4 regions of the Rheinheimera sp. MM224 genome follow, and region 2 is predicted to be linked to each of the others. Evidence: predicted binding sites of a transcription regulator. Region 2 holds the regulator's gene; each other region holds the start of a gene.

Region 1 (6,115 bases), 140 kb from region 2:
AGCCAGTGATAGGCGAAGTCAAAAACCTGGCTGGCAACACTTTAGCTCAGTACAAAACGACTGAGTTCATGCCGGGCATGAATGGCAAAGTATGGGCAGCCAAAGTGAATGGTCATGTGGTGTACATTAATCCTGTGGCCGTTTTAGCAGAAAGTAACGAAGTGGCAGCGCAGCCGGTCGTGGCATTCAGCCAGAACTATAGCAAAAGCAAAGCCGAAATTACGGGTCAATATCAAGGTCACGCCACCGTCTATCCGGGCCAAAAAAATATGCTGATGCGTATTTTTATCGCTGACGCCAAAGCGCCCATTCAATGTCTGGATTTGATTTTGCCTTATGGTGGCAGCAAAGCTGTGGACGGTACTTTGTATTATCCAAAACAAGATCAAACCTACGTCGCTGATTACAGACCACGCAATACAGATATTTAAACCGGGAAACTAAGAAAATGGATGAGTTGAAGTTATTTCTTGCTGCCTACTGGCAACTGATTACAGCATTTGTATCTTTTATGCTGTTTGTACTGGCACTTAAAGTTTGGTGGTCAGAAGTGAAGTTTTTTATGATGCGTACCGGCTGGTCATTGCCTCTGGTGGGTCGTCTGGCCCGCGCTGGTCGCTCTGACCACAAACTGGGCGGCGACGGCTGGTATCCAGTTGAAAAACGCGTGTGTTCTGATTTCTATGAACACTACAAAGACTTTAGTCAAAGCCCTGATTATTATGAAAAATGTGATGATTATCTGAACAAAGTTGAAGAAAGCGGCCGTTCAGAGAAAGGTCCATTTTTATGGGCTTTGATCATTGGTTTAATTTTGCTGGAAGCCGTAGGTTTTGCCTATGTATTAGCACCTTTTATGGCCAAAAACGCCTCCAGCAACGAGCAAACTATGCTGGCCTGGTTTGTCGCCTTTTTACTGTCGATTGCGGCAGTTTTCCTGACTGAGCTGACAGGTAAAGAGTGGCATAAAAACAGTCTGCTGAAAAAAATCCGTGGCTGGTGGGACATTGAAGGCAAACAGAAAAAATTAAATCTGATGCCAGAAAAAGACATCAGCATAGATAAAACCTATAACGACAATAACAGCATGAAATTCCAGCAGGTACTGAACCGTGTTCCTGCAAATGCTTCAGTGACCCCCAATTACACTGCAACTATTATTACCGTAGTTTATATCTGTTTTCTGGCGATAGGTGCTTATCTGGTAAGAAGCTATACGCTGGATGCTGAAAACACCGATATGGTGAATCAGGCTGTGATGTATGAACAAACTGCAGCTGACGATCCAATGGCTCTGTTAGAGCAAAGTGCCCCAAGTGACGACGATATCGCCTTGCCTGCCGAGATGGCTCAGGTGAATGAAACAGCCACCAAAAAAGCTGAAGATGAAGCAACCTCGGCTCGCTCCAGCGCCAGCCGGGTTACCTTTGTCATCCTGTCTGTTATTTTTGTCATGATTCAGGTGGTAGGTATCTACTTTGGTTTTGCCTTTAGTTACGCAGGCAAAGAATCAGTAAAAGCACGTAACTATACGAAGAACTTTAACAGTGCAGAAGAGTTGAACGACTGGTTAGAACTGAAAAAAGATCTGATCGCTTCTCAGGCTGAAGCCTACCTGCAAAGGCTGCGTGAAAAAATGAGTCGCAGAGCAGTTATTTCATCTGACGAGCAGGAGGCACTCCAGGTTGGCAGTACACAACGTACTTTCCACCATTACCTCGCCAATCAGGCGGTGAAAAAACAAGTTCAGGCAACCACTCCAGTGGTAATGCAATCGAGCATAGTGGTCACGCCTGTAGTTGCAACTGAGTCGGTTGTTGCTGCAACTGTTCAGGCTGAGCCTGCCCCTGCAGTGGCGCCAGCACAGGCAACAGAACAAAGCATGCCAGCTGAACTGGCGGATCTTGACCTGACTAAATTGGGTGAAGAAGATTTAGCTGTCCTGGCAGAAGACTTTGAGCTGGACTTAACCTGGCTGAAAAAACAACAACGCCTTGCGACTATTAAAAACAAATCAAGGACTACTTCATGATGAAAACAGGATTAGTCCTGTTGCTGGGTGCATTGTGCACCCAGCCGTTATGGGCTGCAGAACGTAACGATATTAAAAGCTGTTACGACAGACTAGGGATCACTGAAAAACCCCAACCATCTGGCCGTGAGCTGGTGATGGTGATAGATGAAACCACTCAGTTGCCTGTCAGCTTAAAAAAAGAGGCGTTAAGCCATTTAATACGTTTTGTGAAACCTGGCGATGCTGTGAAGTTGTACCGCTTTTCAGCCTATTTACCTGACAGCCATATGGCGCTGGTATTTGCCGGTAAGCTTGAATCCCAGTTGTCACAGCAACAACGCGACAGCACCGGGCAAAACAGCTTACGCCAATTGGACAACTGTATAGCGTCACAGCAAAAGTATTTTCAGACCCTGATCGCCAAAGGTCTGGCTAACAGCTTCGGCAGTGAAGATAAAAAGATCGCTAAAAGCGAAATTTTCTTTAGCCTGAAACAAATTGGTCACGACTGGAAGAACTCACAAGCTCAGGACAAAGTGCTGTTTTTGGTCTCAGACATGCTGGAAAACTCCGACTTCAGCAGCTTTTATCAAAACAACCAGATTAAAACCATCAATCCAGAGCAGGAACTAGCCAAAGTACAGAAAAACCAGCTACAGGCTGAGTTTCCTCAAGTGCGGGTTTATGTGCATGCGGCGGGTCTGGTGCCAAATGATGTCAAGCACGGTTATCGTTCTGGTAAAACCATGCAGAGCCTGCAAAGCTTCTGGCAGGAGTATTTCGCTTTGGCAGGTGCCAGCTTAGAGGGTTTTGGCAGCCCATCATTAACCACTGATTTAAGATAACATCTTCCAGACCACGGCACTGATGACAGTGCCGTTAGTCATCTGCAGACAAAGTAGTCAGTACCACATGCTTTTTGATGTCTTTTATTAAAATGCCGCATTTAAACAGCTGCTTGTGGATCTGTTTTTGAAAATACAGATCCAGCTTTTGCTCAACCGCAGCGGCAAGAGCTGTTTCGGAATTAAACTGGCAACGCACCAGCAAAGAACCCGGGAAATTTTCAAACTCCAGACTAAACCAGCAGCCAACAAAATCCGCATACAAAACTGCAGCCGCCTGCTCAACAACTTCCAGCGATTTCAGCACATTGGCTTGTTGTTTTAGTTGCACCACACTTAGTTTTTTTGCCATTGCTAACTCGCACTTATGCTCTTTATAGGCTGGATTATGCCATGGTTTAAGCCGCACAGCAGCGGGCTTTAGCTTCACAACTCTGCAACTGTTACTGCTTTGCCTGTAAATTTTACCGTTGAGCTGCAGGAAGTTAAGACAGCCTGCGTTCATAAAACATGTATAAAATAAGCGATAACAATAACTTAAAGTATAAACCCTGATATTGGCATGATGCTGGCTTAGTGTACAAAGTACGTTCAACTAGTGCAGAAGCACTGAGGAGCAATTATGTTAGGCTGGGCTTTAACCTTTCTTATTGTGGCCATAGTGGCCGGTATTCTGGGTTTTGGTGGTATTGCAGGCGCTGCAGCAGGTATAGCGAAAATTATCTTTATGATTTTTGTCGTATTACTGGTAATTTCATTGTTAGCGAATGCGCTACGCGGCAAAACCCCTAAATTATAATTGGCCCCAAGTGGCCGAAGGAGAATGGAATGAAAACACAAAGCTCATTATTCAAACTGGCGTTGGCTGTGATGCTGGCAACTTCTGTTGCAGCCTGTAGCGAAAGCGATGCAGAAAAAGCTGAAGACAAAATGGAAGAACTGAAAGTTCAGGTTGAAGAAAAGGCTGAACAAGCCGGTGAAAAACTGGAAGATGCAGCAGACAAAACTGCTGATGCAATGGAAGATGCCGCTGACGCAACAGCAGAGAAAGCCAAAGAGTTGTGTGAAGCCGCTAAGGAAAAGGCTGACGCCAAAGATAAAGAGTGTTAATTTTGTGAGGCGGGGTTTATCCCCGCCTTTCTTCTGCCTGGTGGATAGTAGTCAGAAGACTCAACTTTCCTGCTGATACTTTTCCAGTTTATTGTAGAGTGTTTTTACACTGATCCCTAACTGCTGTGCTGTGTCCGTTTTATTACCACTATTTCGTTCCAAAGCTGCAAAGATGGCGGCTTTTTCCAATTCATCCAACGGCATATCAGCCGGAATATCAGTGGCCAAAGCAGCTGGGGTAGCAACTTCAAGCAGCAAATGTTCGGGTTCAATCAATTTGTCCGCCAGAATAAAAGCCCGCTCAACCGCATGTTTCAGTTCACGCACATTGCCAGGCCAGGAATGCAACTTAATCACGGACAAAGCCGCATCAGACAATTGCTTTTGTTGTTTTTCACGGGCATTACAATAGGCAAGAAAATGATAAGCTAAACCTGCAATATCCCCTTCCCGCTCGCGCAAAGCTGGCACTTTGACCGGAAACTGCGATAGCCTGAAATACAAATCTTCCCGAAAAATACCATCAGCCACAGCCTGCAACGGATCGCGGTTCGTCGCGGCTATCACTCTGACATTGGCCATACAAACTTTATTACTACCCACAGGCCTGTATTCACCGCTCTCCAGTACCCGCAGTAACTTCACCTGCTGTTCCAGCGGCATTTCTGTCACTTCATCTAAAAACAAAGTGCCTTGTTCAGCCTGGGCAAACACGCCCTGATGATCCCGCAAGGCCCCAGTGAAGGAGCCTTTGACATGACCAAAGAGTTCACTGTCGATAAGCTCTGAGCTTAACGCACCACAGTTGATAGCAATAAAAGGTTGATCAGCCCTGTGGCTGGCTAAATGCAGAGTGTTAGCAACCAGCTCTTTGCCCGCGCCACTTTCGCCGACAATAAAAACGTTGGCTTCAGTCACTGCAACTTTACGAACTGTTTTATAGAGCCTGAGCATAGCGGCAGAGGAGCCGACCAATAAACCAAACTGGTCCAGATCACTACTTTGTACTTTACGTTTTACCGCTACTGACGATAACTGCTGGTAAAAGTCCTGTACCGCATCCAGTACTGATCCCATATCGAGCGGCTGACGGAAATGGTAACCAGCCCCACAACGCATCAACTGGTCCAGCGCCAGATCCGGTATACCTTTACTCACCAAAATAAAGTCGATTTCGGCCAGCATATTGCTTTGTTGTAGTAATTCGTACTGGCCAGGCTCTGTATTGTCAATTTCAATAAAGGCTAAGTCACAGCGTTGTCTGAGCAATTGTTCCACCCAGCATTCATCCGGCTGACTTTTACAAATGACAAAACGCCGGACACTATCCGACTGCAAGAGTTGACTGGTTAATTCCGGATCCTGCACATGCAGGAACAATAGGGGCTGGGTCATAAATACTTTCCGTAGTTTAAGACTGTAAATTTAACAGGGGTCCTGAGTAAAACTTACCGATCGGTGCTCAGCTTCCTGGAGAGAAAAATCAAAAATACCTATACATCATAAACTTACATTCTGGTACATGAATTGATTATGAATCTGCATGGTTTTTATTTGCCATGGAGTACCAAAGTGATGACACAACAATTTTTAAGCAAAACCCCAACTGTACAAACTACGCAGCTTTTAGCGGCATTAAGCTGTTTATTTAGCCGGGCTAAAACTTTTTACCAGCATAGTGCAGAAACTGCTGTCCCCGGCAATCTGCGCCGACAATTTGCAGCGCTGGCAGAACTGCATCAACGGGTCTTATACCTGTTACCACCCCATAACAGCACAACTACAGATGAGATAGAAGCTTTGGCTGAGCTCAGCCGTTGGTACGACGATAAGCCGAACCAGCCATCGCTACGCACTATACAGCAACAACTGGCAAAACAGCTGCAGCTGCAAAAAGCCATGATCCGAAACTGTGATCTGGGTCCGCATCAGATGACTTTATTGCATTTTACCGCCAGCGTGCAAATTGCCGCTGATCAGTTAGCAAATCGCCATTGAGCTAATGCCCATGAATGCAGCAAAAGTTATTCAGTTAAGTATGAAACTTTTACCGATCAGCCAGACAAAATTACAAACATAAAATTAACATCAGATGAACCATAAAACATAGTTATTATAAATCAATAACTTAAACTTTGGCACCAAA
Region 2 (6,115 bases):
CTTTAACACCGGGTACAGTCAGTGCTGATGTGCTACCGCTCAATGCTGAAGGTGCAGAGCAACGTTTTTTGCTACTGCATGTACTGGATTTAGCGGATGAAGCACAACTGATTGAGCAGGTGAAACAACGTTATGAAGCACCATTAAAGGAGATATTTTAATGCTGACTTTAATACTGCAAGGCTGTTTTGTAGTGGTGGGTGTGGCGCTGGTGCTGAATTTATATGCTGCTATTCGCGGACCTTCAGTGGTGGATCGTTTATTGGCACTGGACACTATGTATATCAATAGCATAGCGCTGCTGCTGTTGTACGGGATTTATCTTGGCACCAGTTTAAATTTTGAAGTGGCGTTACTGATCGCGATGCTGGGTTTTGTCAGTACAGTGGCTGTATGTAAGTTTTTGCTGCGCGGCGATATCATTGAATAGGGAGTAACAGATGAGCATGACTGAATGGCTGGTGGCACTCTTGGCTGTGGCGGGTTCGTTGTTTGTTTTAATGGGCTCGGTAGCACTGGTGAAACTACCGGACTTCTATACCCGTTTGCATGGCCCGACCAAAGCTACAACCTTAGGTTTGGGGGCTTTGGTGTTGGCTTCTATGGCTTATTTTAACTTTGTCAAAGGCGAGCTGAGTTTGCAGCAGCTGCTTATCGCGTTGTTTTTATTTATTACAGCGCCTATTACGGCCCATATGCTGATTAAAGCGGCTTTGCATTTAAAACTGGATAGTGCCAGACAAACATCAGGACAACAAAAAGCAGATCTTTAGTGAGATCTGCAGTAGGGCCTATTAGTTTTCTTCGTCAAAACCGTTTTCAATCAAAGCCACCACAGCAATCAGCGCTTCTTGCGCCTGAGCACCTTCAGTGCAAACTTCCAGAGTTTTACCTTTGCTGCTTGCCAGCATCAATAATGCAAGCACACTGCTGGCATCTGCAGTCTGGCCTTCCTGTTGTAATTCAATTTTGGCATCAAACTGACGGCATAACTGCACCAGTTTGGTCGCCGCTCTGGCGTGTAAGCCCAGTTGATTGACTATAGTGACTGTTTGTTGAAGTTTATCGGCCATGATGTCTTACCAATTCGCGGTGACGGATTTGTACATCTTCGCGCTGTAAACGGTAACTTTCAGCCAAAGATTCTGCGATATAAACTGAACGGTGCTGCCCACCAGTACAGCCTATGGCAATGGTCAGGTAACTGCGGTTATTGCGTTCTAAATGGGGTAACCAGGTGCCAATAAACTGATTAATTTGCCAGATATACTGAGCCACTACCGCCTGTGACGACAGGTAGTTTTGTACAGGTTTATCCAGTCCCGTCAGGATTTTCAGTTCGGGTTCCCAATGTGGATTCGGCAAAAAGCGCGCATCAAATACATAGTCGGCATCTTTGGGAATACCGTATTTAAAACCAAAGGATTCGAACAAGATCACCAGACGACCGGTTTTCTGCCCCAGGATACGCTCCCGCAGCTGTTCAGCCAGCTGATGTACGTTCAGCTCTGTGGTATCTAGGTATAAATCTGCACGGCTGGAGATGGGGTCCAGCAGCTGCTGTTCGCGCTGTATGGCTTCATCCAGCGACATGGCCTGGTGTGATAGCGGATGCAAGCGACGGGTTTCGCTGAAGCGTTTAATTAAACTGGTATGGTCGGCGTCGAGGTAAAGAATGGTCAGATCAACTTTGTGCGGCAGGTACGACAGAATATCGGTCAGCTCATCCGGGTCTTGTGGCAAGTTGCGCACATCGATACTGACGGCGACCCGTTCATATTGACCCATCACCGCATTGGCTAAAGTCGGCAGTAAATTAACCGGGATGTTATCTACACAATAATAACCAAGGTCTTCCATGACGCGCAGGGCAACAGATTTGCCCGAACCCGATCGACCACTGACGACCAGTAACTTCATTTTGCCATCACCTGTTCAGCTCCAACCATCAGCAACTGGTATAAATCGTGGCTGCTGGCACTGTGGCGGATTTTCTTGGTGAAGTCTTTCTGGCTGAGCATACGTGCTATGCCGGACAGGGTAGATAAATGCGTCTGGCATTGATTTTCCGGGATCAGGATGGCACAAAAAATATCCACGGCCTGGTTATCAATAGCATCAAATTGTATCGGATCTTTGCTGACCACAAACACCAGCAGGGGGGTGGTGACTGTTTTCAGTTTGCCATGAGGAATAGCAATACCGCCGCCAATACCTGTGGAACCGAGTTTCTCACGGCTCATCAGGGCTTCGAGTATGTTGTACTCAGGAACTTCCGGTAAACGCTGATGTGCCAGTTCAGCTATGTATTCCAGAATGCGTTTTTTACTATTAAAAAGGACCGCACTCTTGGTGCAGTCCTCCGATAACATTGAGCTCAGGTTCATAGTTTCAGAATCAATGACGAGAAATTTTCTCTTTATGTTTAATAACTTGGCGATCCAGTTTGTCAATCAGCTGGTCTATCGCAGCGTACATATTTTCGTCTTCCGATACAGCGAATACTTCACCTCCGTTGAGGTGTATCTTAGCCTCTGCAATCTGCTTCAATTTTTCCACGTTCAGCACTACATGTACATTATTAATATGATCAAAATGACGTTCAAGTTTGGAAAATTTGCTATCGACGTACTCTCTCAGTGCTTCAGTGATTTCTACATGACGACCAGTTAAGTTGATTTGCATAGACTCTTCCTTCTTAGTAGAGCTGTTAAAGCAAGCTCTTGCGCTGATTAGACGGTGGAATAAACAAGGCTTCACGATACTTGGCAATGGTCCGCCGTGCGACATTAATCCCTTGTTCTGACAGTATTTCTGCCATCCTGCTATCACTTAAAGGTTTGGCAGGATTTTCCGCCGCCACCAATTTTTTTATAAAGGCGCGGATCGCGGTGGATGAACATTCACCGCCACTCTCTGTACTTACATGACTGGAGAAAAAGAACTTAAGTTCAAATATTCCTCTGGGAGTGTGCATATATTTTTGTGTGGTCACTCGGGAAATTGTTGATTCATGCATTCCCACCATTTCAGCGACATCGTTTAACACCATGGGTTTCATGGCTTCTTCACCGTGCTCAAAAAAGGCCTGTTGCTGCTGTACTATGCAGTTGGCCACTTTCAATAAAGTTTCGTTGCGGCTTTCCAGGCTCTTTAAAAACCACTTGGCTTCCTGCAAGTGAGAACGAATAAACTGGCCATCGGATGCGTTACGGGCATTACGTGACATGGCGGCATATTGCTCGTTAATTCTGATCTTTGGCATTGCATCAGGATTTAACTCAACCATCCAGCGTCCTTTGATTTTAGCGACCGACACATCCGGGATCACATAGGACTGCTCTTGTCGAATCACATCTGCCCCTGGTCGTGGGTTCAGGCTGTGAATAAGCCGCATCACTTCTTTTAAGTCGTCTTCTTTGAGTTTAGTCACACGCATCAGAGAACGGAAATCTCTGTTGGCTAAAAAGTCAGTATATTCTTTAATAATATGCCTTGTTTCAGCCAGATAGGGAGTTTTAGGGTCAAATTGGCGTAACTGCACCAATAAGCACTCCTGAATAGTGCGTGCACCTACACCTACAGGGTCGAATAACTGAATACGTTTGATCACAGCTTCAACTTCATCGGCTTCTACATCGGGCATGCCAAGAGATTCCAGAATTTCTTCTGCGTCTATGGTCAGCAAACCATTTTCGTCTATAGCTTCGATAATGATTTCAGCAATGGTACGGTCTGTGTCTGAGAAAGGGGTCAGCTGCATTTGCCAACGTAAATAATCTTGTAGTGTTTCGCTGGTTTCACCCTGAAATACAGTGTCTTCATCGCCATTGAAGTTATTGGCACCGGCTACAGGAGCTGCGCTGACTAAATCATCCCAATGGTTGTCCAGCGGTAAGTCTTCTTTGATATTTTGCTCGGACATTGCTTCGCTGCTGTCCTTTACCTCGGGTTCGTAATGCTCATCATGGCTGCTGTCGTAGTCGGGGGCGTCAAACTCGGCACCGTGATTTAAGTCTTTAGAGGACGGTTCCTGAAACACTGCATAGTCATCTTCAGCTTCCAGCAATGGATTGGCATCCAGTGCTTCCTGAATTTCCTGTTGCAGTTCAATAGTAGACAATTGCAGCAGTTTAATTGCTTGCTGCAATTGCGGAGTCATTGTGAGCTGCTGACCAAGACGAAGTTGCAGAGACGGTTTCATGTACTTCTTATTTTCTCCAAACAACCCTATTCGGATGTTGTTTTAAACTATAACCTGAATTGCTCACCAAGGTAGACATCACGGACTTGTTGGTTTGCTAAAACCTCAGCCGGGGTACCTGCAGCAATCAGTTCTCCATGACTTACAATATAGGCAATTTCACAGACATCAAGGGTTTCGCGCACATTGTGGTCGGTGATCAGCACGCCTATGCCTCGTTGGCACAGATGCTGAATGATTTTTTTAATATCTAACACTGAAATAGGATCAACACCAGCAAAAGGTTCATCTAACAGGATAAATGCCGGATCTGCAGCCAGTGCTCTGGCTATTTCCACCCTGCGACGTTCACCACCGGATAAACTCATGCCAAGGCTATTCCGGATATGGCCAATATGGAATTCGTCCAGCAGCGCATCGGCTTTCTCTTCACGCTGCTCTTCGGTTAAATCTTTGCGATGCTGCAAAATGGCCAGCAGGTTGTCGTACACCGTCAGTTTGCGGAATATCGAGCTTTCCTGCGGTAGATAGCCAATACCAGAGCGGGCGCGGGCATGGATAGGATCAAAGGTGATCTCTTTGCCATCCAGCGTGATTTGGCCTTTATCGGACGGCACTAAGCCAACAATCATATAAAAAGTCGTGGTTTTTCCTGCGCCGTTTGGGCCCAATAAACCTACGATCTGACCGGCATTCACTTCCAGGCTAACGTCTTTGACCACCTGACGGCCTTTATAACTTTTGGCCAGATGGGACGCGACTAACTTCATTATTCTTTTCCTTCCTGGCTGAATACAGTGGTGACTCGTTCGGTTTTTTTACCGTCAGATTCAGCTTCCAGCTCTTGTTTTTCCAGGTTGTATTTAATCACTGCGCCTTGCACCATACTGCCATTTTGACTGAGTTCAGCGCTACCCGTCAGTACCAGCGTGCCATTGGCTACGTCATAACGGATTTCATTGGCACTGGCTTTAATGGGCTTATCACCATCAAGCATTTGCGAATAGGTGGCAGGTTGGCCTGAGGCGATAAATACTTCTTTGCCTTTGCCTGCGCTGGCAATGACTTCGAGTTTATCGGCTTCAATTAATAAGCTACCTTGCTCAACTTTGACGTTATCGACAAAGGTCATCATCTTGTCTTTAATCGAGCCAAACTGGCGGTCAGAACCAACCTGAATTTCTTTTTTGAAATCATCAGGGCCAGCCAGACAAAAACCGCTGAATGTGACGAGAACGCTGAGTAAAATAATGTTACTTTTCATTGTAATAAACCGTTTTAGTGTGCTGTTTCAGCTCTATATTCTGTGCGTTCAAATCCGCCAGCATACCTTGGCCCGTGATTTGAAAACCTAATCCAAAAATTCGCACCTGTTCGTTTGATTGCAGCGTATTATTGTTAAATAGCAGCTCAACTGCATTGGTTTCTATTCGGGTAAAAAGTGGATCTGTCGACATATTACGCAGCTCCACTCTGTGTTCTAGAATGAGTTTATCATCAGGATAAAGCACTGCCTGCTCGCTTGTCACTTGCCATAATGGCACTTTTTCCTGATAAATGGTGTAGATAGGGAAATCAAACTGCAAAAAACCAAAACGTTCGAAGTGTTCCATCCGCTGAGCTCGGATTAAATCCGACAAATGACCTTCTTTATCGTAAATCATCCGGGTCAGGTCCTGGGCTACATAGTCAGGCTGGTTGTCCTGATTCGCTGGGGTAGCATTTTGTTCCTGATCCAGTAGTTGCCAGCTGTAAAAACCAGCGGCAGCGGCCACTATCAGCACCAACCAGAGAAATTGACGGATCATGTACTACTTCCTGAAAATTCAGCAAATTTGCCCTGACTGGTCAACAGCAAATCGCAGAGTTCACGCACAGCACCAAAACCACCCGATAACTTACAACGGTAAT
Region 3 (6,115 bases), 1.1 Mb from region 2:
GATGCGCTGTTGGAGCGGGATGCTATTAATGAATTGTTCCAAAGCAGTGACGATGAAGATGACTCTGAGGATGAGCTGATATTCCCAACATCCGGCAGTATTGAAGTTTTGCCAGAGCAGGGGATGGATTTAAAAGAGTTTTTAGCCGAACTGGAAATTTCTTTAATTACTCAGGCTCTGGAGCGGCATGAATATGTGGTGGCAAGAGCGGCCGATATTCTTTGTTTGCGTCGCACTACGCTGGTTGAGAAGATGCGTAAATACAATTTAATGCGGGATGAAAATCAGGCTTAACTGCTTGGTTGTCAAAAAAATGACCCGTTAACCTATTGATTTTTAGGTTATTAAAAGGGTTTTTAATTGTGGCACGTCTTGTGCATTTGAATCGCTAGTGTCAATTCATGTGCAGAGACGTTATGAGTACAGCCAAAGCTTATGCTTATGTTGCGGCAGAAGTGCAGTCAAAAGTGCAGCCAGATGTGCAGCCACAGACCGCTACACCTGCAGCAACCGCCATTCATACGGCCCGTCAGGCCCGTCGTCTGCAGCATTTAGTCAATAACCTTCCGACAGCAGTGATAGTGCTGGATGAACGGGGTTATGTGGCTGAAGCCAATCCTGTTGCTATTTCCATGTTGGGCGAACCTTTAGTTGGTCAGCGCTGGCTGGATGTGATAGCGCGCTCATTCCGTCCCCGCAGCGATGATGGTATGGAAGTGTCTTTACTGGATGGTCGCAGAGTGAAACTGGCAATCAGTTCGTTAGAACCTGAAGCTGGCCAATTAATTGTCTTAACCGATCTGACGGAAACCCGTCAGTTGCAAAGCCGACTGGCCCATCTGCAGCGTTTATCTACCCTTGGCAAAATGATGGCATCCCTTGCGCATCAAATTCGAACACCTTTATCTTCGGCCTTGTTGTATGCGCAGAATCTCACTAGTCCCAAATTGAATCCAAACTCACGTGAGCAATTTCAGCACAAGCTGGTGGCCCGTCTGGTGGATTTAGAACAGCAAGTCAATGACATGCTGTTGTTTGCCCGTGCAGGCCGTGAGCAACAGGTTGAACCTATATCCTTGCAGCGCCTGCTCAGTGATGTGTTTGCCGGAGTAGAAGCTTTGGTTGAACAGCAGCAAAGTCAGATCCAGATCCAATTACCAGAACCTGATGTGCAAATTCTCGGAAACCCACGCAGCTTGGCGGGAGCTATTCAGAATTTACTGCAAAACAGCATGCAGATGATTGGTCAGGGTGCAGTGCTGAAACTCGAAGCCCGTTTAGATACTGTTAACCCGCAGCTGGTGATGATTGCAGTCGAAGACAATGGTCCTGGTGTACCAGAGCATTTACAACAACAAATTTTTGAACCTTTTTTCACCACCCGCAGTCAGGGCACTGGCCTTGGATTAGCTGTAGTACAGGCTGTTGCTCATTCTCATAACGGCTCTATTCGCTATTGTACTTCAGCTTTGGGTGGCGCCCGTTTTGAATTATTGTTTCCCGTCTATGTGCCTGTCACTGCAGGTCAGGAGTTAAGTTATGCAAACAACTAGTATTTTGGTCGTTGAAGATGATGCCGGCTTACGCGAAGCATTGTGTGACACGCTGAGTCTGGCGAATTATCAGGTGGTGCCAGCCCAAAGTGCTGAGCAGGGCTTGCAGCTGTTAAAAGAGCATAAAATCTCTTTGCTGATCAGTGACGTGCAAATGGGCACTATGTCAGGTTTAGATTTACTCAAAACCGTGAAGCTGAATTACCCCTCTTTACCTGTGTTGATGATGACGGCGTACGCCAACGTTAATGACGCTGTGGTCGCTATTCGTAACGGCGCTGCGGATTATCTGGCGAAACCATTTTCACCTGAAGTGCTGATCAATATGGTCAGCCGTTATGCTTTGGGTGCTGAAGTCGCCACTATTGAACCTGTAGTGCATTCCGAGCAGGGCAAACAATTAGTCAAACTGGCGGCGAAAGTCGCCCGTTCTGACGCCAATGTGCTGGTGCTGGGGCCAAGTGGGTCAGGTAAAGAAGTACTGGCACGTTATATCCATCAACAAAGTGGCCGCCCTGACGGTCCTTTTGTCGCTATTAACTGCGCAGCTATTCCGGAAAATATGCTGGAAGCCACTTTGTTTGGTTACGAAAAAGGGGCCTTTACCGGCGCTATTCAGGCTTGTCCCGGCAAGTTCGAACAAGCTCAGCAAGGTACTATTTTACTCGATGAAATCAGTGAAATGGATTTAAACCTGCAGGCGAAGTTACTGCGGGTGTTGCAGGAGCGTGAAGTCGAACGTTTAGGTGCGCGCAAAACCATTAAACTGGATGTACGGGTGATCGCCACCAGCAACAGAGATTTAAAGCAGGCTGTGGCTGAAGGCAAATTCCGTGAAGACTTGTACTATCGCCTGAACGTGTTTCCACTAACCTGGACAGCGTTGGCAGAACGTCCGGCTGATATAGTGCCGCTGGCTATGCATTTATTAGAACGACATTGTCGCAGCACAGGTATGCCGCAACCTATGTTAAGTTATGCAGCTCAGCACAAACTGATGCAGCATTACTGGCCAGGTAATGTGCGCGAATTAGATAACATAGTGCAGCGTGCGCTGATCATTTGTGACGGCGAACAAATTAATGCGGCTGATATTCTGCTCGAATCCGCACCCAATATGATGGATAGCATGCCTGATGCGCCTATGGCTCAGGCAGGCGAGCTGGATGTCAGTGTCTTTAAGTCTGAGATCTATGAGCAGGAACACCGCATTATTCTGGAAACTATGCGAGCCTGTGCCAACAGCCGCAAAGAAGTGGCTGAACGGCTTGGCATCAGTGCCAGAACCTTAAGGTACAAACTGGCAAGGATGCGTGAATCCGGTATACAGTTACCTGCCTAACCTCCAAAGGTCAGAGCCAAGGCTCTGACCTTCGGTTTACTTCGTGAAAGTCAGAATTTTAGCTCCTGTACAACCTTCCTTGGTTGGCTTTAAGTGTTTGTTTTATATGTAAATTATAAATTCCAACCTGCATTGAACCCTAATAGGGTCAGAGCCAAGGCTCTGACCCTGAATACTGGCACGATACCTGCTTTACCTCTATTAATCGTAGTAATAGCAATATTTTGACAGGTCACAGCAGATGAACATTCAAGGTCAAGGTCACAGTCTTTATCAGGAACTTCAATCCCTCGCTTCACAAGCCCGGAGTGTGCCTTCTGAATTGGCCATTCCGGCTATCCCTGAGCAAAATTCCAGTCAATCTGATTTCTCCGCCATGCTCAAAGGTGCTTTGGACAAGGTGAATGGTTTGCAGGGCGAAAGCCGCGAACTCAGTACAGCAGTTGAAATGGGCGACCCTAAAGTATCGCTGGCTCAGGCCATGCTGGCTGGGCAAAAAGCTTCTTTAGCTTTTGAAGCCACAGTGCAGGTGCGAACCAAGCTGGTGGAAGCTTATAAAGAAATTATGTCGATGCCGGTCTAAGGCGGGGGAATAAAACGTGGCAGAAAGTACCTCAACTGAGCTGGCAATATCGTCAGATGATTTTGGCAGCAACACCCCGGTGCAACAGGAGCAGAAATCTGGCTTCCTGGGTTCTATGGGCGGTGGCATGGATATGGTGCGGCAAATCAGTCTGATTGTCGCTTTAACCATTTGTATTGCATTAGCTGTACTGATTATTTTATGGGCGCGTGAGCCTGATATGCGACCTTTAGGCACCTTTGAAACCAAAGAGCTGATTGAAACTCTGGATTATCTGGACAGCCAGAAAGTTGATTACAAGCTCGAGGGTCAGGTGGTGATGGTGTCTGGTAAAGAGTACCAGAATATCAAACTGCAACTGGCCCGCGCTGGTTTGCAACAAGAACAAACGACAGGCGATGAAATACTGATGCAAGACAGCGGTTTTGGTGTCAGTCAGCGTCTGGAAATGGAGCGGTTAAAACACAGCCGCGAGCAACAACTTGCCCGCACTATTGAACAATTCCAAAGTATCGCTTCAGCCCGGGTGTTGCTGGCTATTCCTAAAGAGAATATTTTTGCCCGCCGTGAAAAGCAGCCTTCAGCCACTGTGATGGTGTCTGTCAAAGGCGGTAAAAGTTTAAAAGAAGGTGAAGTTGATTCCATCGTCGATTTAGTGGCTTCCGCGGTGCAAGGCCTTGAACCAAGCCGTGTTACGGTGACGGATCAAAATGGCCGTTTACTCAATAGCGGTTCACAGGATGCTTCTTCTGCCCGTAGTCGTAAAGAATACGAAATGGAACGTGCCCGTGAAGAAGAATATCGTCAGAAAATTGACTCCATTTTAATTCCTGTGCTGGGTGTAGATAACTACACAGCTCAGGTCGATTTACTGATGGATTTTACTGCTGTTGAGCAAACGCAAAAACGCTTTAACCCGGATTTGCCAGCTGTGCGCAGCGAAATGAGCATTGAAGAAAACAGCGTGGGTGGTGGTTTAGGTGGTATTCCTGGCGCTTTAACTAATCAGCCACCACTAAACAGTGCTATACCGGAACAAGCAGTTGGCGCCGATGCAGCTAAACCTGTAGTGCCTGGCCGTAATACCAAAGAAATGACCCGCAATTACGAGCTGGATACCACCATCAGTCATTCAACTCAGCAATCAGGTTTAATTCGCCGTATCAGCGTCTCTGTTGCAGTGGATTATTTACCTGGTGCTACAGCGACTGATGGCACTGTCACTGAACCACAAATCCGTTCTCAGGCAGAAATTGCAAATATCCGTCGTTTATTGCAAGGCGGCATTGGTTTTGATGTGCAACGGGGCGATACTATAGAAGTAGTGTCTGTGCCTTTTGCCCGCAGTATTATGGCGGAAGCTGTAGAACCACCTATTTACGAGCAGGAATGGTTTGCCCGTATGCTGAAGCTGGTGATGGGTACGCTGATTATCATAGTGCTGATAGTGGCTGTGGTTCGCCCAATGCTGAAGAAACTGATTTACCCAGAGGATACGCAGGAAGCTTATGATGAATCTTCATTAAGCAGTGGCCTGGATCTGGGCGATGAAACCATGGATATGTTAACCCGTGAGTTTGATTCGAAGTCTGTAGGTTTCGCTGCAGATGGCACCTTGATGCTGCCAGACTTGCATGGTGATGAAGATCTGTTAAAAGCGGTTCGTGCCCTGGTGGCGAATGAACCTGAATTGTCCTCACTGGTCGTTAAAAATTGGTTAGCCGAAGATGAGTAATGTTGAAACCACCAAGCCGAGCTTTGACGTAGGCAAATTAGATGGCGTGGAGAAAGCCGCCATCCTGTTGCTGAGTTTGTCAGAAGAGGACGCTGCACAGATTTTAAAACACCTTGAGCCAAAACAAGTGCAAAAGGTGGGTATGGCGATGGCGCAGATTGACGATCTGAATCAGGCTAAAATTTCTGCGGTGCATAAGCTCTTCATTGAGCAAATTCAGAACTTCAGTACCATAGGTTTCCAGAGCGAAGACTTTATCCGCCGGGCCTTAACTGCCGCTTTAGGCGAAGAAAAAGCCTCGAACCTGATCGACCAGATTATTCTGGGTGGTGGTGCCAAAGGTTTGGATTCACTGAAGTGGATGGACTCGAAGCAGGTGGCGAATATCATCCGCAACGAGCACCCACAGATCCAGACTATTGTATTGTCTTATTTAGAGCCGGAGCAGTCGGCAGAGATCCTGTCGCAGTTCCCGGAAAAAGTGCGCTTAGATTTAACTATGCGTATCGCCAACCTGGAAGAAGTACAACCAGCGGCATTACAAGAATTAAACGAAATTATGGAGAAACAGTTTGCTGGTCAGGCTGGTGCTCAGGCAGCGAAAATGGGTGGCTTAAAAGCAGCTGCCGATATCATGAACTACCTCGATACCAATGTTGAAGGTCAGTTGATGGATGCTATTCGCGAACATGACGAAGAAATGGCGCAACAAATTCAGGATCTGATGTTTGTGTTTGAAAACTTGCTGGATGTGGACGACAGGGCAATTCAGACTATTCTGCGTGAAGTGCAGCAGGATGCTTTGATGAAAGCATTAAAAGGCGCGGATGCAGACTTAAAAGAGAAGATCCTGAAAAATATGTCCAAACGTGCTGCCGAACTGTTGAACGACGATTTGGAAG
Region 4 (6,115 bases), 890 kb from region 2:
GCTGTAAGCGGTTGAGTCCCATATAGACCACTAGTGTTGGATTAGAGCCATTGGCTCTGTACTGATAACCAGACCAGTCGGGTTGTTTGGCCGGGTCGGCAAACTGCGCCGTTAAAAACTGCACTGAAGTTGCACAACCCCTGGCTGTTAACGGAATACCACAATAAGCTGAAGCAGCGCAGGCACTGGTGACGCCTGGCACTATCGCAAAGGCGATACCAGCCTGTTGCAAAGCAGCTGCTTCTTCCGAGACACGGCCAAAGATCGCCGGGTCGCCGCCTTTTAACCGCACCACTAAACCACCTTGTTGACCGTATTGCACCAGCAACTGGTTAATCTCTTGTTGTGGCATCGCATGGCAGCCAGCTCTTTTACCCACAAAGACTTTTTTGCAGCGTCGCGGTGCTATCGCCAACAGCTCAGCCGAAACTAAGCTGTCAAACAACAGCACATCAGCTTGTTGCAATAAACGCTGGGCTTTGACGGTAAGCAGCTCAGGATCACCAGGCCCTGCACCTATCAGCACCACCTGGCCTTTGCCTGCTGGTTTCTGCTGCTCTGTTTGTGCGGTTTCACCTTTCCAGTTCCAGCCTGATAGCCAGGTCCCTGCCAGTGGTGAACGAAATAAATTACTGATTACACTCATACACTATCTCCCCTTGTCCTTTGCCTTGACCCGTCATTTTCAGATCAGGCAGCTGAAGCCTGTTGGTTTTGTTTTATTGCATTCAGCCACACCCTGCCCTGTTGCAGTTTCACCCCATACACAGGGATCACCACTTCAGGTTTTTCTAAGCACTGGCCACTGGTCAGGTCAAAGTGCTGTTTATACAAAGGTGAAGCGACCACTATCTGCTCACCTAAAGAACCCACCATGCCCCGTGATAGCACATTGGCTTCACCAACCGGGTCGTAATTACCAACCGCGTATATCTGCGGTTCGCCTTGCAGCTCCAGCAAAAATACCGCCACCTGCTGGCCATTCAGCAAAGCGCAAATGCCACTGTTTTCGACTAAGTCTTCAAAAGCACAAATATCAGTCCAGGCCATGTTAGTTCTCCTCTGCTAAAGCCTTTACAGGCACTTCGATAATAGGAATTTGCTGCAACCACTGACGTTTTTCTGCTGCCGTAGCTGGGCGGATTTGCGCGCGTTCTTCGACAAAAACGATGTTTTCATCCGCATCAGGGCTATTTACAAACTGGCGGAAACGTTTCAGCGCTTGTGGGTCGTCCAGCGTGGCTTTCCACTCACAGGCATAAGTATTCACTAAGGCCGCCATCTGGTTTTCCAGCTCTGCGGCTATTCCCAGCTCGTCGTCGATAATGACTTTACGCAGATAGTCCAAACCGCCATCCAGCTTTTCCATCCAGACTGAAGTGCGCTGCAAACGGTCGGCAGTGCGGATATACAACATCAGAATGCGGTCTATGTAGCGAATTAAAGTGTCGGTATCGAGGTCGGTAGCAAATAAGTCGGCGTGGCGTGGTCTCATGCCGCCGTTACCGCAGACATATAGATTCCAGCCGTTTTCGGTGGCAATAATGCCAATGTCTTTGCTTTGTGCTTCAGCACATTCGCGGGTGCAACCCGACACTGCCATTTTGATTTTGTGTGGCGCTCGTAAACCTTTGTAGCGGTTTTCAATAGCTATGGCCTGACCGACACTATCCTGCACGCCATAACGACACCAGGTACTGCCAACACAAGACTTCACGGTACGCAGCGACTTGCCATAGGCATGGCCTGTCTCAAAACCCGCATCGACCAAACGCTGCCAAATGGCAGGCAACTGCTCTAAACGGGCACCAAATAAGTCGATACGCTGACCACCGGTAATTTTGGTATAGAGATTAAAATCCAAAGCCACCTGACCTATCACCAGCAGTTTTTCTGCGGTAATTTCGCCACCGGCAATACGCGGCACTACTGAATAAGAACCGTCTTTTTGCATATTGGCGAGAAAGGTATCGTTGGTGTCCTGCAAACCTATATGAGGCTTTTTCAGCACATAATCATTCCAGCTCGATGCCAGAATAGAACCCACAGTTGGCTTACAAATATCGCAGCCCAAACCTTGACCGTGGCGGCTTAACAGTTCGGAAAAGGTTTTAATACCACCCACCTGAACTAAATGCAGCAGCTCCTGACGGGAATAAGCAAAGTGTTCACAGAGGTGATTTTTCACTTCAACACCACGGCTTTTCAGCTCGTCATCCACTACGGATTTGAGCAAAGCCGTGCAGCCACCACAACCAGTACTGGCCTTAGTGCAGCTTTTGATACTGACTAAATCGCAGCAGCCAGAGTCCATAGCCGCCACTATGTCGCCCTTCGCCACGTTATGGCAGGAACAAATGGTCGCACTGTTGGGTAAAGTTAAAGCCGCCAAAGGCGCGCCGGACGCAGCAGGTAAAATCAGTTGCTCCGGCTGTTTTGGCAGCAACATATCGTTTAAGGCGTATTGCAGCAGGCTATCGTAGTTACTGGTATCGCCCACCAGCACAACCCCCAGCAGGCGTTTACCATCTTTGCTGACTACCATTTTTTTGTAGACTTGAGCCCGAGGGTCGGTAAACACATAACTTAAAGCGCCGGGTGTTCTGGCATGGGCATCGCCAATAGAACCCACTTCCACACCCAGCAGTTTCAGCTTGGTGCTCATATCAGCGCCAGTAAATTTGTGCCCGCCACCTGTCAATTGACTTACCACAACACGCGCCATCTGATAACCGGGCGCCACCAGCCCAAAAATCTTTTGCTGCCACAAGGCACATTCACCTATGGCATAAATATGGGGGTCAGACGTCTGGCACTGATCGTTAACGACTATTCCACCACGTGGGCCACCCGGTTCGCCGACAACTAAACCACAGCTGCGCGCCAACTGGTCATAAGGCCGGATCCCTGCGGAAAACAGCACTAAATCTGTCTCTAAGCTTTCGCCATCGGCAAACTGCAACTGATAACGACATTCAGCACCAGCTACTATGGCTTGCGTGGCTTTGCCGGTATGCACTTGCACACCCAACTCTGTAATTTTCTGGCTGAGCATCTGACCGCCGCCCTGGTCCAGCTGCACTGCCATCAGTTGTGGCGCAAACTCCACCACATGAGTTTGTAAGCCCAATTGTTTCAACGCATTGGCCGCTTCCAGCCCCAGTAAACCGCCACCTATTACCACCCCGACTTTACTTACAGCAGCACTTTGCGCTATCGCATCCAAATCCTGCAAAGTGCGGTACACCAGACAATGCGGTTGATCATGACCAGGAATAGGCGGCACAAAAGCATAAGAACCAGTCGCCAGCACCAGCTCGTCGTAATAAAACTGCCCGCCCTGACTGGTCACCACCAACTGCTGCTCGCGGTTGATGTGCTCCACCCAACAATTTAAACGGTACTGAATACCAGCGGCCTGATAGGCTTCTTCTGTCGTCAACGCCAGTTGCTCTGCGCTGGTGCCGCTGAAATAGCCGGATAAATGCACCCTGTCGTACGCCAGCTGAGCTTCACCACAAAGCACAGTAATTTGCGCTAATGGGTCTTTGGCACGTAATTGATCAACAAAATGATGTCCCACCATACCGTTGCCGATCACCAGAATTTGTTTGGTCTGCTGCATTTTTATGTCCTTAAGGCCTTTGGCGGCTGACTCGACAGCCAAATTTTGCCCATAAAAAAAGCCCAGGCCTGAACCACTTAAACAATGGTCAGAACCTGGGCTTCGTTGCCCGTGCACAGTCAAAACTATGCACTTCAATTCAAATTGTGTTGCGTTCGCTTCAGCAAACGCATTGGTAAAACTCGCCAATAACCAAAGCACAAAGAATGCCAGTTTATTAACTGGCTGATTTTATTGAGTAATGGCTAATTTATGCGCAAGTGACTATCAAAACCTTGCGTTGAATTGGTGCAAGACGGCACCGGATTGAGGCAGGGATCAGATAATTAGTCTTGTATCACTGAAATCCTGCACTCTGCACACTGTTGTTTCACCAGCGCTAATAACCGCGCAACTTGACCATGAGGCACATCTGCCGCAGCAGTGACAATCACCTCGTCTATTTCATGGCCTTTACGGCCAGAAAACTGAAAAAAGATATCCTCCAACTGTGACTCGTCGTTCTCTGCAGTGTCGTAATAGGCACCACAGGCCCCGGTGGCAACCCGAATTTTGTCACTTTTCAAAGCTTCAAGCTTTAGTGCTAAAGAACCTTTGCAATATCCACCACTAACCTTTTCCGGATGCTGTACGTCTATTCCTGTTGCTACAGGCCGCCAACTTAAAACGGCCAGCAGTAACACCAACAATAAAGAGACAAAAGCAAACTGCGTCGCTGAATTCATGCCTAACTCCTTACTGCCAGAATAAGATAAATAAAAGCCTTACTTCAGGGTATAGACCACATAAACAACAGCACTGGCTTTCATAGCGCTGACTTCAAAAACAGCTTGTCGCCGGACGCCAGTTACGGATAGCTCGTCGAAAGATTCACTGCTCAATGCTCCATCTATTGATTGAGTTGGCGTTAAGTTGTATTGCGCTTCCGAACGAGTCTTAAACTCACTAATCGAATAAACATCTTTGATTTTTTTGTCCTGAGTCGCGGCCATATCTTCAGCCTTTTGTCGTGCTTCTTTTAACGCCAGCATAGCCACTTGCTTTTTAATCGCCCGCTCATCTTTTATCACGCCAACACTATTCAAAATATCGTTGATGCCTGCTTTTACCAGTACATCCATTAACAGGGAGTATTTGGCTGGCTCAGGTAACGTAATTTCCACAGTCCAGCCAACTCTTGTACCTTGAGGTATTTTCTTCTTATTTTCATAATCATATTCAACTTCAATACTCAAAGGTGCAGCACTAATGTGTTCTTTCCCTATGCCCAAAGGCTGAAGTGCTAACAACAGAGCCTTGGCTTTTTGCTCCACCCTTTGCTTGGCCAACTCCGGGTCCATATTTAGTTCAGTGATATCAACAGTCGTTTTCACCTGGTCCGGATACACCAGTTGCTCCGCATAACCCTCGACATAAATATGAGGCTCAGTTGGGATCACATTGGCCAATGTGGGCAAACTTAACCACAAACAAAAACCTATTAGCTTTTTCATATGCTCTCCTTGTCTCATCCAATCAGGCGATTATGCTTGAAGCTAATTTACCGACATTTTGGGGAAACACCAACTCAACCTATTGATATTTTTGAACACAACGACTGACCGCTACCTGGATATAAACCCCCAATGTTCGAGCGCTGGTTTCAGTAATAATCCGTTTGGAACAGCGACAGGTTTTGGTAGAACATAGGGAAAATCTTATTGCAGAAAGGTTAATAAATGAGTTAAATAGAGTTGTAAATCTGACGCTTAGTAAAAATTAGTACTAAGAACCCTGGGTTATTCAAGGAAGAGTTATGCAAAAACCCCAAATCCTCTGGAGAAATCAAACTCCATCACGTTCTTCGCTAAAACTCGGCTGGAGGCAGCTCAGCAGCACTGCCAAATTGGCGCTGATTACTTTTAGCCTGTTGTACCTTAGCCTCTCCATTTATAGCAGCCTCAAACAGCAGAGTGCTTTTAGCATCGCGCTCTGCCTGGTGTCGATAAGCTCTATGATCATCATGATTTTGCATGCCAATGGCTTTGCCAAAGACAAGCTTGGCAGTCTGATGAATCAGCTTAAAGCAGAAAACAACAAGATCTGGGTAGGTGATTATCAACTGCCGGATACAGTACGCAAAGTGGTGATAGGACGTATGGATATTCAGGGGCCAGCCTATTTACAGCTGGCCTGGAATCAAGGACATCAATGGATATTTCAGCTGGATGAGCTGCAGCAAGTACGGCATTTTTTCCGCCAGCATGCGCCTCAGATTGACATCGTCAACGAATAAACCACAAATTGCTGCAGAACACAGAACAATCTGGTGATTTAGCAGAATCCTCGCTCATGCTTCGTGAACAATTAAGCAGCAGATTCGATGTCAGAAAAATCCTGACGATTCTTATATTCGAAGCATATTTTTCAAAATTAACTCATTTTTTATCATGCAATTAGAATAAAAGCCCATTTGGGCATCAAATGGGCATTTGCCACAGCCAAGTTCCA

The links. Region 2 encodes sigma-54, which starts transcription at its own class of promoters, with help from an activator protein. Its sites were predicted from a motif close to TGGCANGNTNCNTGCTT; they were not measured.
Region 1: a site for sigma-54 is predicted at 3,418-3,434, ahead of OM978_RS01750 (DUF1328 family protein). Genes of this name have one in related genera too.
Region 3: a site for sigma-54 is predicted at 3,072-3,088, ahead of fliE (flagellar hook-basal body complex protein FliE). Genes of this name have one in related genera too.
Region 4: a site for sigma-54 is predicted at 3,821-3,837, ahead of nirB (nitrite reductase large subunit NirB). Genes of this name have one in related genera too.

What each region holds. Positions count from the first base shown of each region.
Region 1 covers NZ_OX352320.1:354,338-360,452, reverse strand. Annotated here, with positions in the region: gene OM978_RS01770 (OmpA family protein) at 1-431, shown strand, start outside; gene OM978_RS01765 (hypothetical protein) at 449-2,032, shown strand; gene OM978_RS01760 (hypothetical protein) at 2,029-2,859, shown strand; gene OM978_RS01755 (hypothetical protein) at 2,894-3,211, opposite strand; gene OM978_RS01750 (DUF1328 family protein) at 3,482-3,658, shown strand; gene OM978_RS01745 (hypothetical protein) at 3,688-3,969, shown strand; gene OM978_RS01740 (sigma-54 interaction domain-containing protein) at 4,030-5,364, opposite strand; gene OM978_RS01735 (hypothetical protein) at 5,503-5,967, shown strand.
Region 2 covers NZ_OX352320.1:491,837-497,951, forward strand. Annotated here, with positions in the region: gene OM978_RS02365 (Na+/H+ antiporter subunit E) at 1-161, shown strand, start outside; gene OM978_RS02370 (K+/H+ antiporter subunit F) at 161-430, shown strand; gene OM978_RS02375 (Na+/H+ antiporter subunit G) at 441-773, shown strand; gene OM978_RS02380 (HPr family phosphocarrier protein) at 795-1,073, opposite strand; gene rapZ (RNase adapter RapZ) at 1,063-1,920, opposite strand; gene ptsN (PTS IIA-like nitrogen regulatory protein PtsN) at 1,917-2,372, opposite strand; gene hpf (ribosome hibernation promoting factor) at 2,398-2,685, opposite strand; gene OM978_RS02400 (RNA polymerase factor sigma-54) at 2,711-4,162, opposite strand; gene lptB (LPS export ABC transporter ATP-binding protein) at 4,252-4,974, opposite strand; gene lptA (lipopolysaccharide transport periplasmic protein LptA) at 4,974-5,468, opposite strand; gene lptC (LPS export ABC transporter periplasmic protein LptC) at 5,458-6,012, opposite strand; gene kdsC (3-deoxy-manno-octulosonate-8-phosphatase KdsC) at 6,009-6,115, opposite strand, start outside.
Region 3 covers NZ_OX352320.1:1,597,730-1,603,844, forward strand. Annotated here, with positions in the region: gene OM978_RS07700 (sigma-54 dependent transcriptional regulator) at 1-294, shown strand, start outside; gene OM978_RS07705 (sensor histidine kinase) at 417-1,553, shown strand; gene OM978_RS07710 (sigma-54-dependent transcriptional regulator) at 1,540-2,895, shown strand; gene fliE (flagellar hook-basal body complex protein FliE) at 3,137-3,478, shown strand; gene fliF (flagellar basal-body MS-ring/collar protein FliF) at 3,495-5,213, shown strand; gene fliG (flagellar motor switch protein FliG) at 5,206-6,115, shown strand, end outside.
Region 4 covers NZ_OX352320.1:4,241,839-4,247,953, forward strand. Annotated here, with positions in the region: gene cobA (uroporphyrinogen-III C-methyltransferase) at 1-646, opposite strand, end outside; gene nirD (nitrite reductase small subunit NirD) at 691-1,050, opposite strand; gene nirB (nitrite reductase large subunit NirB) at 1,052-3,625, opposite strand; gene OM978_RS19770 (biopolymer transporter ExbD) at 3,952-4,350, opposite strand; gene OM978_RS19775 (SIMPL domain-containing protein) at 4,390-5,118, opposite strand; gene OM978_RS19780 (hypothetical protein) at 5,421-5,900, shown strand.